2 linked regions of the Methylicorpusculum oleiharenae genome follow. Each later gene encodes a partner of the first gene's protein in a complex. Links are inferred from orthologs where the notes say so. Each region holds a gene or a part of one and is shown on either strand. Other genes may lie near its edges. The genes, in order: nusB and rpsJ.

Region 1 (7,986 bases):
TATCTGTATGATCTGTCGTAAATAATGACTGTTTTCTTCGAATGTATGGTTATAACTGGAAATAATGGACATTAAATTGGATCGTCTGTGGTTGAAAATCAATTAAAACAAGTCGTTCTTTGATGGCTTTAGATTTTTTCAATCCTATTCATAAAAATAAACAAAATTCGTAATTATTAGCCCGCTTTTAATTGAGTGTATAGGTGATTGATTTCAAAAGGGAGACTGGATGCGTTCCTGTATATCTCTGCAACATTACTGTTGCAAAAAGCTTTTTTAATCAACCACCTACACCCCATAAAATTGTAGAGGTGAACCGATATCAATATTCATTCAGCGACGATAAACGCTTAAAAAAAGCAGTCAGTTCCTTAACAGATTTTGTTACTTTTAGTAAAGGAAATTCTAGTCAATAAATGAGATTAAGCTATCTTTATCTCAATCAAGAAGATTTCAGAAACTGGTAACTCAATAATGTTCCAAGATCGAAAAGAATATAGAAAAAACTTTACTTCTTCAGGGCAACTGTATTTAGGAGGAGAGGTGCTGGACTTTATCAGTCATGATGTGTCGGTCAAGGGCATTTCTATTGAAGTGTTACCAGGGCTGCTGCTGTCATGTTATGAAGATTTTGAAGCGTGTCTGGCCGAAACATCTCACGCTGAAATCTTCGTCAAAGATTTAATGCTGACGGGCGAAGCCGAAATAATCTGGCTTCGCCAGGAAAACGGCAAAACATTAATTGGGCTTGAATTTAAAGATGTCATTTATAACGCTGAAAAAATTTGGCTAAAAAGGCAATATTACCGGAAGCAACAACATTTTAGCGGTTATATGTTATTGAAAAACAAACGTATTGAGTTCGAGGGTAAAAATGTATCAGTGGATGGTCTGATGATTCATTTGGTACAGGGAGACGAAAGTTTAATACCCGGAGTGGTCGTTAAATTATTTTCCGAAGCTTTAAATATAAGAGCGCTGGCTAAGGTGTGCTGGGTAAAATCAGAAATTACCGGTCAAGGTCTGTTTATGGGCTTACGCTACTTGTCGAGCGAATAAAGAATCACTGAATCTTCAGCAGGTTATCCAGTTTTTTCTCCCTTTCCAATGCATAGAGATCGTCGTAACCCCCTACATGATAGTTATCGATATAAATTTGAGGCACGGTTCGCCGTTTAGTTCGCTGCATCATTTCCAGTCGTAATTCAGGCTTTTCGTCGACATTCATTTCGATATAGCGAACGCCTTTTTTATCCAGCAATCGTTTGGCCATAATGCAATAAGGGCAGATCGTCGATGTATAAATTTGAATGTCAGGCATGTCATTTAATTCCATATTTAAAGAGTCATTTCATTTTAGGGATATGCATTAATTTATTCAATGCACTTCGACTTAATCCAACAATTTATCAGAGCCCAGGCCGCTACTTCAAGAGATCGGCCGAACGCAACAATACCGTCTTCATGGCCTTGCATGCTGAATATTGAACAAGTGTCCAGTTGCCCGCCGGTAAATAATTCTTTAACCGCTACGGCCATTTCCGGCGATCCGTATAAAACTGAAATCGGCGTATAAGGAAGCCCTAACTCTCTGGTTTTTATCCACAGCTCAGGACTGTGAACATGAATTACAGCTTTAATTTCAGGATCTTGTTGATAAACACTGGCATGCGTCAGTGCTTCCGATGACGGTTTTGATAAACCGGTTGAGGTTAAACGGTTCTTTATTATTTCAGTGCCAGTGACCATGCAATAATGCTCAGTTTCCAATGCTTCAAGATGCCCCGTCTGAGTGCCGCTAATAATGAATTGATCCATTGTATTGTCTGATTTGAAGCTGATATTGCCAAATCCGTATCCGTCGTATCTTTCCGGGTTTTGACCGATCAGTCCTAACCGGTGAAATAGTGTTCGCCAGGCATTAATAGGACGCAGGTCAATTCCGGCAGGTAAAGGGGCATGAGCATGATGAAGCTCAAATTTGATAACGCCTTCTGGTTCGTTCATGGTGTCGAAGAATGGATGACCGCTTTCAAAATGCGTTGTAGTTTAACCAATGCAAACAAAGGATGAACAATTTTCAGAATTTTAAGGTTAATTAAGATAAAATGCTCGGTTTTAAACGACTTAGCCTCAAACAGCGTAACTACTGGCCCGCTTTGAATTAAGAGGGTAGGTGAATGATTCAAAGGACGCGTGAATACGTCCCTGTAGCTCTCTGCAACATCCCTGTTGCGGAAGCCTTTTCAATCAACCACCTACACCCACTAAAATTGGAGAGGGTAAGCAGATACCATGCAGCATTACTATTGGTAGTTGATTATGCGATGTCCATTTTGTGGGACACAAGACACCCGGGTCGTTGATTCAAGACTTTCTAACGAAGGCGACCAAGTACGCAGGCGGCGTGAATGCATTGTCTGTAAAGAACGATTCACTACTTATGAGTTTGTCGAATTAAGCTTGCCAAGAATTGTAAAACGAGGCGGGGCAAGAGAACCTTTTGATGAAAACAAGCTGCGTTCCGGCATGTTGAGGGCTCTGGAAAAAAGACCGGTAGGCAGCGATGCTATTGAAGCGGCCATCAACAGGATCAAAAAAGAGCTGATGGCGAAAGGCGAACGTGAAGTGACTGCCAATGAGTTAGGGGAAAAAGTCATGCGAGAATTAAGCGAACTGGATCATGTCGCATTTGTCCGTTTTGCCTCTGTCTATCGCAGTTTTCAGGATATCAGTGAATTCACTGATATGATCAATCATCTACAAAAAAAGTGAGAAGATCTGTTGCTGGATATCGATGCTGAGCTGATGGCGCGAGCAATCAAGCTTGCCCAAAAAGGCGTATACACAACTGACCCTAATCCACGCGTTGGTTGTGTTTTAGTTAAAGACGGACAGATTTTGGGTGAAGGCTGGCACAAAAAGGCCGGTGAGGGACATGCTGAAGTAGAGGCGCTAAAAAATGCGGGCGACGTATCCGGTGCCACAGCTTATGTGACCCTGGAGCCCTGCAGTCACTATGGTAAGACGCCACCTTGCGCGGAGGCTTTGATCAGTGCAAAAGTCGCTCGTGTTGTTGTCGCCATGCAAGACCCCAATCCGCTGGTATCCGGACGAGGTATCTCAAATTTAAGAGCGGCGGGCATTGAAGTTCGTTGTCATGTTTTGGAAGAAGATGCCCAAAAGCTTAATCCTGGCTTCATCAAGCGGATGCAGACGGGCTTGCCGTATATTCGCAGTAAATTGGCCATGAGTCTGGATGGGCGGACTGCGCTGGCCAGCGGCGAAAGCAAATGGATTACCTCGCCACAGGCCCGGTCCGATGTTCATAAGCTTAGAGCGAGAAGCTCAGCTATTATGACCGGAATCAATACCGTTCTGGCTGATGACCCGCAATTGAATGCCCGCATTGATAAACCGCTGGTGCAGCCATTACGCGTGGTTCTGGATTCGCAGTTAAAAATGCCTGTCAACGCGAACATGTTAAAAATTCCTGGGCGCACGGTTGTTTTAACCTGTTGTGATGATGAAAAAAAAGCACAATTACTGGAACAGTCCGGTTGTGAAATTGTCAGAATCGGCCAACAAGGTGCAGTTGTTGATTTGTCTGCCGCATTAAAATTTTTGGGGACCCTGCAAATCAACGAGTTGCTCATTGAGGCGGGGGCAATTTTAAACGGTGCCTTACTGAAGCAAAACTGCGTCGATGAATGGATTGTTTACCAGGCAATGTGTGTATTGGGCGATAAAGGTCGGGGATTATTTTCGCTGCCCGAGTTGACCGGTATGGCCGGAAGAAAACAACTCAAACTGGTTGATGTTCGGCCTGTTGGTCCCGATCTCCGGCTCAGTTTGACTCAATTAATTTAAGCAACATTAAAGAAGCCATGTTTACAGGTATTATTTTGGCAATAGGGCAGGTCTCGGCCATCACGCCTAAAGAGGGTGACGTCCGTCTTAAGATTCAAACGGGCAAGTTGCCGATGTCTGCGGTTCAGCTCGGCGATAGTATCGCGGTTAACGGTGTCTGTCTGACGGCGGTAGAACTGGGTACTGATTATTTTATTGCCGATGTGTCTAATGAAACGCTGTCTCGCACAACGCTAAATGAAGCTAAAACAGGTTCGCCTGTCAATCTGGAACTGGCATTAACGCCCTCGACCCGGATGGGCGGTCATATTGTCAGTGGTCATGTCGACGGCATAGGCACGATTCTCGATAAAAAATCAGACGGGCGTTCCTGGCGTTTTCGTGTCGAGGCACCCAATACAATTGCCAAATATATTGCCGAAAAAGGATCTATCTGTATTGATGGCATCAGTTTGACGGTTAACGAAGTTGAAGGCGCCGTGTTTGGTATTAATATCGTGCCTCATACACTAAAGGAAACAACATTGGGTACCAGTCACATTGGTACAAAAGTCAACCTGGAAGTGGATCTTCTGGCTCGTTACATGGAGCGCTTACTCCAGGGCGGTAGTGCCGAGTCATCAGAATATACGGGCGGTGTTACCGAACAATTGCTCATAAACAGCGGATTTTTTAAACATCAATGAATACCATAGAAGAAATTATAGAGGACCTGCGCCAAGGCAAAATGGTCATTATCATGGACGATGAGGATAGGGAAAATGAAGGCGATCTGGTCATGGCTGCCTCATTCGTCAGATCCGAGGATATCAATTTTATGGCGCGTTACGGTAGAGGATTGATTTGTCTGACCTTAACGACTGAGCGGTGCAAACAGTTGCGGCTGCCGTTGATGGTCAACGAAAATAAAACGGCCCATTCGACTAATTTTACCGTCTCTATTGAAGCCGCTACCGGTGTAACAACCGGTATTTCTGCGGCTGACCGGGCCAGAACGATTCAATGTGCCGTAGCAACCGATGCAAAAGCCGAAGATTTAGTCCAGCCGGGGCATATTTTTCCATTAATGGCGCAATCCGGCGGCGTGTTGAACCGGGCTGGTCACACGGAAGCTGGGTGCGATCTGGCAAGGCTTGCAGGCGTAGAGCCGGCCTCCGTTATTGTTGAAATTTTAAACGATGACGGTAGCATGGCAAGGCGTCCTGATCTTGAGAAATTTGCAGATCAACATCAATTAAAAATCGGCACCATTGCCGATTTAATTCATTACCGGATACAAAACGAAAATACACTTGAGCGAATCAGCGAATGTAATTTTCCAACTGAGTTTGGTGATTTCCGTCTTTATGCATACCAGGACAGGAATGACAATAAGTTACACCTGGCGTTGGTGATGGGTAAAGTCGCCGGGGATGAACCGGTTCTGGTCAGAGTCCATGCGCGCAATTTACTGGATGATTTATTCTCATCAAAGCGTAATGAAAATAGCGTGTCGTTGCGTGAAGCGATGCGGATTGTCTCGGCAGCAGGCAAGGGTGTCATTGTCGTGATTCGCCAAAATGAAGACAATAAATCCCTGGTGGAACATATTCATCAATACCGGATGCAGGATAATGGCATTGCTCCGCAACCCGCTATGGTAGGCACAGACAATTGGCGTATGACCGGAACCGGTTCACGCATTTTAGCGGATCTGGGTGTCAGAAAGTTAAAAGTGATAGGAACACAGAAAAAGTATCTGGGATTGTCCGGTTTCAATCTGGAAGTGACCGATTATGCAGATCAGGACAGTTAAATAAACCGGGCTCATTAATAGTTATCACGCTAATGCTTACCTGCTTAAGACATTTTTTTACATTTAAAATTTAGAGAGTATCCATGTCAGCTATAAAAACCTTTGAAGGGCAGTTGTCTGCTAAAGGCGGAAAATTCTGTATCGTTGCCTCAAGATTCAACAGCTTCATTGTGGAGCAATTGGAAATGGGGGCTATTGATACGCTGGTTCGGCATGGCGCCGACAAAGCCGATCTCTGTTTGATCAAGGCTCCCGGCGCATTCGAACTACCCATGGTGGTGCAGCGAGCGGCTGCCACTAAAAAATATGATGCGATAATCGCACTGGGTGCAGTGATACGTGGTGGTACTCCGCATTTCGAATACGTTGCCGGTGAATGTGTGAAAGGTTTGGCGATGGTGTCTCTGCAATACGATATACCCGTCAGTTTTGGCGTATTAACCGTCGATTCGATTGAGCAAGCCATAGAAAGAGCGGGAACAAAAGCCGGAAATAAAGGGGCTGAAGCGGCTATGTCCGCATTGGAAATGGTCAGTTTATTCAAAAATCTGGAAAACGTTTAATGAGTCAGGCTCGAACCAATGCTCGAAAATCAGCTGTGCAGGCCTTATATCAGTGGCAGATGACCGGTCAGAATCTCAGTCAGATTGAGCTGCAGTTTCTCGAAGATGACCGACTTAAAGATGCCCAAAAGAGCTATTTTCATGAAATTTTTCACGGTGTTCCGGCGCAACTGGATAAAATTGATGAAGCACTAACGCCTTTTGTCGACAGGCCTATTGAAAAAATAGATCCTGTCGAGCGGGCTATTCTGAGAATTGGTGTGTATGAGTTGCTTCTGCGTCTTGATATGCCTTATAAGGTCGTTATCAACGAGAGCATCAATTTAGCCAAATGCTTTGGCGCTGAAGGCAGTCATCGTTATGTAAACGGTATTCTGGATAAAGTCGCTCAACAACAACGCGCGGGAGAGATAAAAATAAAAAATAGCGGGGCAAAAAAAACAAGTGGCGCTGACTGAATTCAGTTTAATCAGCCGTTTTTTTGCCGGTAAAACACATTATCGCTCATTCACGCATCTGGGTATTGGTGATGACTGCGCTCTGCTGAAGGTGCCCGATGGCCACCAATTGGCCGTGACCACAGATACGATGGTGGAAAGTGTTCACTTTTTGCGTGGCACAGATCCCAGGCAATTAGGATTCAAATTACTGGCAGTCAATTTAAGCGATTTGGCCGCGATGGGTGCAGAACCTATCGCAGTGAGCCTGGCCTTGACGATGCCGGAAGCCGATGAGAAGTGGCTGTCGGAGTTTTCAGCCGGTTTTCAGACGTTGGCTTCGCAATTTGGCGTTGACTTGATTGGTGGTGATACAACCAGCGGGCCGCTGACCCTGACAGTTCAAGCCATGGGATTGATACCTTCAGGACTTGCCTTGCTCCGATCCGGAGCTAAGCCCGGTGATTTGATCTTTATGACCGGCAGTCTTGGTGATGCCGGCTTGGGTCTCAAAATGGCCCAACATCTGACTAAAATAGACTGCCAAATGGCTTTGCAACGTTTTAATTGTCCAATGCCCAGAGTGCAGGAGGGCATTGCATTGCGCACTGTTGCCAATAGCTGCATCGATATTTCCGATGGCTTGGCTGCCGATTTGGGGCATATTCTGGAGCTGAGTTCAGTTGGCGCACGCCTTGATTTTGATCGGATTCCATTATCTGCCGGTGTTAATAAATACCTGAAGGAAACTGACGACTGGTCATTTCCTTTCTGTTCAGGTGATGATTATGAGCTTTGTTTTACCGTTGCGCCTGAAAAAGCAGATCTTCTGAAATTTGCCTGCACACAAATCGGCATCATCGAGTCGGAGCCCGGCATAAGAATTTCACGTAATGGCTTGATTGATTCATTAAAGGTAAAAGGTTTTGAGCATTTTTCTACATGAAGCCGGACGAAATAAGTTATCGCGATCAGAAATTTTGCGAGACCCCTTTTTGTTTCTTGCCTTTGGTTTCGGTTCGGGGCTATCCAAAAAAGCGCCCGGCACAATGGGTACACTCGCGGCTATTCCGATCTATTGGGCGCTATCGGCGTTAGATCCCTGGCTTTATGGTTTTCTGGTCATTTTAATCAATCTGGCCGGAATCTATTTTTGTGACTATGCGGCCAAAAAATTGGGTGAACATGATTTTGGTGGGATCGTCTGGGATGAAATAGGCGGTTTTTTAATTACACTGTTGTTTATTCCTCCGTCATGGATGGCAGTCTTAATAGGTTTTGTGCTTTTTCGCTGGTTTGATATCTTCAAGCCTTGGCCGAT
Region 2 (7,930 bases), 2.4 Mb from region 1 along the record:
TTGTTCATCAGTTGTTTTTGGATCTCTGATGATTTCTCTTAATAACTCTCTTTTTTGGGAATATTTTTTTACAAGCTTAGTGCGCTTGTCTTCCCTCGCAATCATTGATTTTTTAGCCATTTTAGGGTGCCCTTAATTCTTAAATGGAAAGTTAAATAACTTTAACAAGGCCAAACCTTCTTCGTTTGTCTTTGCTGTTGTAGTTATAGTGATATCTAACCCACGTAAAGCGTCAATCTTGTCATAATCAATTTCAGGAAAAATGATTTGTTCCTTGACGCCCATGGAATAGTTTCCTCTTCCATCAAAGCTTTTTGAGCTCATGCCTCTAAAATCTCTAATTCTCGGAATAGAGATACTGATTAATCTGTCCAAAAACTCATACATCCTTGCACTTCTCAATGTAACCTTACAACCAATTGGCATGTCGTCGCGAATCTTAAACCCGGCAATTGATTTTCTAGCTAAGGTTACTATAGGTTTTTGGCCTGAAATTTTTTGCATATCACCAACAGCTGATTGCAATATTTTCTTATCAGCAACAGCTTCGCCTACACCCATATTTAATGTTATTTTTGTAATACGGGGGACTTCCATAACGGACTTATAGTTATATTGCTCCATCAATGCAGGCAATACTTTTTCTTTATATACAGTTTCTAGTCTAGCCATTTTAATGCTCCTTATGCGTCAACAACTTCTTTTGTTGATTTAAAAAACCTGACTTTTTTTCCATCATCTAGAAACTTTAAGCCGATACGATCTGCTTTTTGTGTTGCTGGGTTATACAAACCAATATTGGAAATATGAATTGGCATATCTTTTTCAACGATACCACCGGAAACCCCTGCATTAGGATTACCTTTTTGATGTTTTTTAACTTGATTTACGCCTTCTACCAAAACTTTTTCATTTGAAAGCACTTTAATTACTTTTCCGCGCTTTCCTTTATCTTTTCCGGTACGAACTAAAACTTCATCGCCTTGTTTTATCTTTTGCATTTTGACCCTCTCTTACAAAACTTCAGGAGCTAGTGAAATAATTTTCATAAATTTTTCACCCCTAAGTTCACGAGTTACTGGGCCAAAAATACGGGTACCCAATGGTTGTAATTGGTTATTAAGTATGACAGCAGCGTTGCCATCAAAACGAATAACAGATCCATCTGCTCTTCTAACACCCTTACGGGTACGAACTACCAAAGCATTATAAACTTCACCCTTTTTTACTCTTCCTCTCGGAATTGCATCCTTGACACTGACTTTTATAATGTCTCCAATGTTAGCGTAGCGTCTATGTGAGCCGCCCAGCACTTTGATACACATGACCTTTTTTGCGCCGCTATTATCGGCAACGTCAAGGTTAGTTTGCATCTGAATCATGATTAATTCCCAATTATTTCAGTTATTTCAATTGTATTTATTTGTTCGCACTTTCTAGGATATCAACAAGCATAAACGTCTTTCTTTTTGATATCGGCCTTGATGGAGTAATCGAGACAATATCGCCTTCTTGACACCGGTTAGATTCATCATGTGCTAACAACTTAGTTGATCGCTTTATATATTTTCCATATACAGGATGCTTTACGATCCGCTCAACTAGTACAGTAATTGTCTTATCCATTTTATTACTGACTACTTTCCCACTGAGCGTGCGTACCTTGGTATTTTGCTCTGTCATACTGCTGCACTCGCGCTTTCGTTGATAATTGTTTTAACACGAGCAATTTCGCGTCTTACTCTTTTTATTTCATTAGGTTTAGCTAACTGACCAGTCCCTTTTTGCATTCTTAAATTGAACTGTTCCTTAGACAGTTCAACTAAAACAGCGATCAGATCGTCTTTTGTTTTTTGACGCAATTCACTAGCTTTCATTACATTATCGTCCGAGCGGTAAAAGTTGTCGTTATAGGCAATTTTGCAGAGGCAAGCGCGAAGGCCTCTCTGGCTAATTCTTCAGGCACGCCTTGTATTTCATACAACATTGTACCTGGTCTAATTTGTGCAACCCAATATTCTACACTACCTTTCCCTTTACCCATACGAACTTCTAAAGGTTTTTTTGTAATGGGCTTGTCAGGGAAGATTCTTATCCATATTTTACCGCCACGTTTTACATGACGTGTTATTGCTCTTCTAGCGGCTTCAATTTGACGGGCTGTTAATCTGCCCCTTGATGTCGCTTTTAATCCAAATTCACCAAAGCTAACAGATGAACCGCGAACGGCTATTCCATTATTTCGGCCCTTATGTTGTTTACGAAATTTTGTTCTTTTAGGCTGAAGCATGACTAATTCCCTTCACCTATTTCTTAGGTTCTTGATTAATGGTTGCCTTATGGCTTTCGATATCAAATACTTCACCTTTGAATATCCAGACTTTTATGCCGATTATTCCATAAGTAGTATTGGCTTCTGCCGTGCCATAATCTATATCTGCTCGAAGTGTGTGCAATGGCACCCGGCCTTCTCTATACCACTCGGTACGCGCAATTTCGGCACCGTTCAAACGACCAGCAACGTTGATTTTTATACCTTCAGCGCCCAAGCGCATGGTATTCGTAACGGCTCTTTTCATTGCCCGCCTGTACATAATCCGTTTTTCCAGCTGCTGAGCTATGCTCTCGGCAACCAGTTGAGCATCCAACTCCGGCTTTCTTATTTCTTCAACGTTCAGTTGTACTGGAACACCGATCATTGCAGAAATTTCTTGTCTCAATTTATCGATATCCTCGCCTTTCTTTCCTATCACTATCCCTGGACGTGCAGTATGGACCGTTATGTGAGCATTGCTGGCTGGTCTATTAATTTGAATTCTACTAATAGAAGCATGAGCCAGTTTTTTTCTTAGGAATTCTCTTACCGTCAAATCTTGATGCAGAAATAAAGGGTAATCATGACTATTCGCGTACCATCTGGAATTCCAATCTTTTACAATTCCTAAACGGATACCTGTTGGATGTACCTTTTGTCCCATTTTCGCCTCTATTGGTGTTCTGCAACTTTGATTGTTATATGACAAGTTCTTTTCAATATATGATTAGCTCGTCCTTTAGCTCTGGCTTTGAACCGTTTCATGGTTCGCCCTTCATTTACAAATACTGTTGTCACACGTAGCTCATCTATATCCGCACTATCATTGTGTTCAGCATTTGCGATTGCAGACTCTAGAATTTTTTTAATTATCGCGGCTGCTTTTTTCGTACTGAAAGTCAAAGTTGACAATGCTTTTTCTACGGGTAAACCACGTATCTGATCACCGACTAACCTAGCTTTTTGGGCAGATAATGGCGCATTCTTTAATTTCGCTGAAATTTCCATAATTCGCCCCTACCTTGATTTCTTATCGGCAACATGGCCTTTGTAAGTTCTTGTTGGAGCGAACTCCCCCAACTTATGACCTATCATGTTCTCAGATATCAAGACAGGTACGTGCTGACGCCCGTTATGAATAGCTATTGTCAAGCCAAGCATTTCAGGGACGATCATTGATCTTCTAGACCAAGTTTTAATCGGTTTCCTATTATTTGTCTTTACGGCATCTTCTACTTTATTATGAAGATGATGATCTATAAAAGGACCTTTTTTAATTGAACGTGGCACGCTAATTCCTCTCTATTTCTGCTTACGGCGTCTGACAATCATATTGTCTGTACGTTTGTTTTTTCTTGTTTTGTAACCCTTGGTCGGTGTTCCCCATGGTGAAACAGGGTGCCTACCGCCTGATGTTCTTCCTTCACCACCACCATGCGGGTGATCTACAGGGTTCATTGCAACACCACGAACAGTTGGCCTTACACCTCTCCAGCGCTTGGCACCGGCTTTACCTAGCGAAGTCAGGTTATGTTCCGAATTTGAAACCTCACCGACTACAGCTCTGCAATCAGCCATTATTTTTCGCATTTCTCCGGATCTTAATCTCACCGTTACATGCGCACCATCTCTAGCTACCAATTGTGCAGATGCACCAGCGCTTCTGGCTATCTGAGCACCTTTTCCAGGTTTTAGCTCCAAGCAGTGAATGGTTGTACCTAAAGGCATGTTACGCAATGGCATACAATTACCGGGCTTGACTGCTGTCGTTTCAGCTGAAAGCACCTCTTGCCCTACAGTCATCCCCTTAGGCGCGATAATATATCTTCTTTCTCCATCCTTAAACAGGATTAAAGCTATATTTGCTGTTCTATTGGGATCGTACTCAAGACGCTCAACAACACCAGGTATATCAGATTTATTTCTTTTGAAATCAATAATTCGGTAGTGGTGTTTATGACCTCCACCGACATGACGTGTTGTTATACGCCCCTGATTATTACGTCCACCGTTCTTGCTGTTTTTATCTAGCAATGGAGCGAATGGCTTACCTTTATGTAATTCATCGTTCTTGACACGTACTACAAACCTAGATCCAGCTGATGTAGGTTTTGATTTTACAATAGCCATGTTTTCTACCGTTTCCTATTGATCTTTAATTCTTAAACTTTATTAAGCAGCAGAGAAATCTATGTCATGACCTTCTTTAAGCTTTACATAAGCTTTTTTCCAGTCTGAACGCTTTCCTAAAATCTGTCCAAATCTTTTACTTTTACCTTTAACATTCAAGACTCTGACAGAATCAACCTGAACCTGAAACATCAGTTCTACAGCTTTCTTGATTTGTGTCTTTGTCGCATTCTTTTGAACTTTAAACGCAAACTGTTTATTTGATTCAGCCGCTACCGTACTTTTCTCGGAAATAATCGGTGCCTGCAGCACGCTTGCTAGAGTGTAATTCAACATACTCATGCTAATCTCTCTTCTAATTGTTGTAAGGCTTTAGAAGTAATAATCACTTTATCTGCAGCTATCAAAGAAACAGGATTTATATTCTCAGATGAAATCACATTAACGTTGGGAATATTTCTTGCTGACAAAGCCAAGTTGAAATCGATCTCATCGGTAATGATCAAAATTTTTCTGCAATCCAAGTCTTTAAGTTTTGCGACTAATTCTTTGGTTTTTGGCGTTGTAGGCAAAATATCATTACTTACAACCAATCGATTTTGTCTTATAAGTTCTGACAAAATACTTCTGACTCCGACCCGAAACATTTTTCTATTAAGTTTCTGATCAAAAGAACGCGGTTTTGCAGCAAATGTAACACCACCAGTTCTCCATATAGGACTTCTTGTTGTGCCCGATCTCGCTCTGCCTGTTCCTTTTTGACGCCAAGGTTTTGCTCCTCCACCGCTTACTTCGGCACGAGTTTTCTGAGCTTTGGTACCTTGTCTAGCGCCTGCCAAGTATTTTGTTATTAACTGATGAACTAATGTTTCGTTATATTCCTGACCGAATATAGCTTCAGTTACTTCTACTGAACCTGCTGAATCCTGATTATTTAATGCTGGTATATTTAAAGCCATGTTTTAAACCTTATTACGCTTTTTGACAGCGGGAGTAATTATTACATCCCCACCTTTTGCGCCAGGAACCGCACCCTTGACCAAGATAAGATTTCTTTCTTTGTCAATTTTATGAATCTTCAGATTATCAACGGTCCGCGTGACTGCTCCCATTTGACCTGCCATTTTTTTCCCTTTGAATACTCGTCCGGGAGTTTGGTTTTGGCCAATAGATCCTAATACTCTGTGCGATAAGGAGTTACCGTGAGTTGCATCCTGCATGCTGAAGTTATAACGCTTTACACCTCCGGCAAAGCCTTTACCAATACTGGTTCCTTGAACATTGATAAACTGTCCTTCCGAAAAAATATCAACTGGTAATTCAGCACCAACAGAGAAATCTTCACCTTCTCCGTCATCTAGTCTAAATTCCCAGAGTCCTCTGCCAGCTACCATATTTGCAGCAGCATAATGACCTGAAAGGGGCTTTGATACCCTAGATGATTTTTTTTCACCAGCAGTTACCTGAATTGCACGGTACCCGTCTTTCTCTACATTTTTTATTTGGGCAATGCGGTTAGAATCTATTTGAAGTACAGTTACCGGAACTGAAGTACCGTCTTCACAAAATATTCTGGTCATACCACATTTACGACCAACAAGACCTATTGACATTTGCCAATTCCTCTACTTTCTAATTCAATTTAATCTGAACGTCTACACCGGCTGCTAAATCCAGCTTCATCAGAGCGTCAACGGTTTTTTCTGTTGGTTCAACTATGTCTAATAACCGTTTATAGGTTCTTAATTCATACTGATCCCGGGCATCTTTATTGACATGGGGAGATATCAAAATTGTAAAACGTTCTTTTTTAGTAGGCAGTGGAATGGGACCCTTAACTTGAGCTCCAGTTCTTTTTGCTGTTTCTACTATCTCACCAGCAGATTGATCAATTAATTTATGATCGAATGCCTTTAGTCGGATTCTGATTGTTTGGCTCGACATTCTGTTTACTCAATGATTGAAGCAACGACACCCGCACCCACTGTGCGTCCACCTTCACGAATTGCAAAACGCAATCCATCTTCCATAGCGATCGGTGCTATTAGTTTGATTTCTACGGTGATATTATCGCCGGGCATTACCATTTCTACACCTTCTGGTAACTGCACTGCGCCAGTTACGTCGGTGGTTCTGAAATAGAACTGCGGACGGTAACCGTTAAAGAAGGGCGTATGACGTCCTCCTTCATCTTTCGATAATACGTAGATTTCTGAATTGAAATGCGAGTGCGGCTTGATGGTGTTTTTATGTGCCAATACTTGACCACGCTCTACATCGTCTCTTTTCGTGCCTCTTAATAACACCCCCACGTTGTCGCCTGCTTGACCTTGATCCAGCAATTTGCGGAACATTTCAACACCGGTACAGGTCGTTGTCGTGGTAGGTCTAATACCTACGATTTCTATTTCTTGACCTACTTTGATGATTCCGCGCTCTATTCTGCCGGTAACCACGGTTCCGCGGCCTGAAATAGAAAATACGTCTTCGATTGGCATCAGGAACGGCTGATCGATTGCGCGTTCTGGCTCGGGTATGTAAGTATCTAAGGCCTCTACCAATTTGATTATTGAAGGAATGCCGATTTCACTGGTATCGCCTTCCAAGGCTTTCAAGGCTGAACCGACGATCAACGGTGTATCGTCTCCTGGAAATTCGTACATATCCAACAGCTCTCTGACTTCCATCTCAACCAGCTCAACCAACTCGGCATCGTCAACCATGTCGGCTTTATTGAGATAAACCACGATGTAGGGCACACCTACCTGTCTGGCCAACAAGATATGCTCTCTGGTTTGAGGCATTGGACCATCAGCTGCTGAACAGACCAGAATCGCGCCATCCATCTGCGCAGCACCGGTAATCATGTTTTTGACATAGTCAGCATGTCCTGGGCAATCTACGTGTGCATAATGACGTGCTTCTGATTCGTATTCGACGTGTGCTGTCGCAATGGTAATACCCCGTTCACGCTCTTCAGGTGCATTATCAATCTGATCGTAGGCTTTGAAGGTGCCTCCACGCAAATCCGCCATGACTTTCGTCAATGCCGCCGTTAAGGTCGTCTTGCCATGATCGACGTGACCAATGGTTCCTACGTTTACATGGGGTTTTTTACGTTCAAATTTTTCTTTGGACATGAGTCAATACCTGTGTTTATTCACTATGAAACTTTTTTTATAATTGCTTCTGCAACGTTTGCTGGTGCTTCTGCGTATCTTTCAAATTGCATACTATATGTTGCACGCCCCTGTGTTGCAGAACGCAAATCAGTCGCATAACCAAACATTTCCGCTAACGGCACTTCGCACGTTATTTGTTTTCCAGATGGCGTATCATCCATTCCATGAATTATACCTCGCCTTCTATTGATATCACCGACCACATCTCCCATGTAATCCTCCGGTGTCATCACTTCAACTTTCATAATCGGCTCTAGCAATACCGGATTAGCTTTTTTAGCGCCTTCTTTGAATCCAATTGATC

Evidence for each region.
Region 2: the proteins of nusB (region 1) and rpsJ are in contact, whole or in part, in a solved structure (PDB 3D3B), measured with the Escherichia coli proteins. The link is inferred for Methylicorpusculum oleiharenae from one-to-one orthologs.

What each region holds. Positions count from the first base shown.
Region 1 is NZ_WUTY02000001.1:3,874,312-3,882,297, reverse strand. Bases 5,079-7,956 are described here. They hold nusB (transcription antitermination factor NusB), read left to right. Parts: upstream 5,079-6,227; coding sequence 6,228-6,686; downstream 6,687-7,956. Other genes in these bases: GO003_RS17480 (phosphatidylglycerophosphatase A family protein), read left to right, coding at 7,592-7,956; thiL (thiamine-phosphate kinase), read left to right, coding at 6,673-7,611; ribH (6,7-dimethyl-8-ribityllumazine synthase), read left to right, coding at 5,749-6,228; ribBA (bifunctional 3,4-dihydroxy-2-butanone-4-phosphate synthase/GTP cyclohydrolase II), read left to right, coding at 5,079-5,665. Outside these bases: GO003_RS17535 (GGDEF domain-containing protein), read right to left, coding at 1-72; GO003_RS17530 (PilZ domain-containing protein), read left to right, coding at 475-1,059; grxC (glutaredoxin 3), read right to left, coding at 1,064-1,321; GO003_RS17520 (class II aldolase/adducin family protein), read right to left, coding at 1,375-2,007; transcriptional regulator NrdR, read left to right, coding at 2,323-2,775; bifunctional diaminohydroxyphosphoribosylaminopyrimidine deaminase/5-amino-6-(5-phosphoribosylamino)uracil reductase RibD, read left to right, coding at 2,809-3,870; GO003_RS17505 (riboflavin synthase), read left to right, coding at 3,888-4,556; more of ribBA, read left to right, coding at 4,553-5,078; more of GO003_RS17480, read left to right, coding at 7,957-7,986. UniProt on the Escherichia coli protein: Part of the processive rRNA transcription and antitermination complex (rrnTAC). The complex forms an RNA-chaperone ring around the RNA exit tunnel of RNA polymerase (RNAP).
Region 2 is NZ_WUTY02000001.1:1,440,292-1,448,221, reverse strand. Bases 4,733-7,554 are described here. They hold rpsJ (30S ribosomal protein S10), read right to left. Parts: upstream 6,389-7,554; coding sequence 6,077-6,388; downstream 4,733-6,076. Other genes in these bases: tuf (elongation factor Tu), read right to left, coding at 6,394-7,554; rplC (50S ribosomal protein L3), read right to left, coding at 5,407-6,057; rplD (50S ribosomal protein L4), read right to left, coding at 4,783-5,403; rplW (50S ribosomal protein L23), read right to left, coding at 4,733-4,786. Outside these bases: rpsN (30S ribosomal protein S14), read right to left, coding at 1-120; rplE (50S ribosomal protein L5), read right to left, coding at 133-672; rplX (50S ribosomal protein L24), read right to left, coding at 684-1,001; rplN (50S ribosomal protein L14), read right to left, coding at 1,014-1,382; rpsQ (30S ribosomal protein S17), read right to left, coding at 1,420-1,683; rpmC (50S ribosomal protein L29), read right to left, coding at 1,680-1,877; rplP (50S ribosomal protein L16), read right to left, coding at 1,877-2,290; rpsC (30S ribosomal protein S3), read right to left, coding at 2,307-2,978; rplV (50S ribosomal protein L22), read right to left, coding at 2,987-3,322; rpsS (30S ribosomal protein S19), read right to left, coding at 3,332-3,604; rplB (50S ribosomal protein L2), read right to left, coding at 3,617-4,444; more of rplW, read right to left, coding at 4,487-4,732; more of tuf, read right to left, coding at 7,555-7,584; fusA (elongation factor G), read right to left, coding at 7,608-7,930. UniProt on the Escherichia coli protein: Involved in the binding of tRNA to the ribosomes. Part of the processive rRNA transcription and antitermination complex (rrnTAC). The complex forms an RNA-chaperone ring around the RNA exit tunnel of RNA polymerase (RNAP).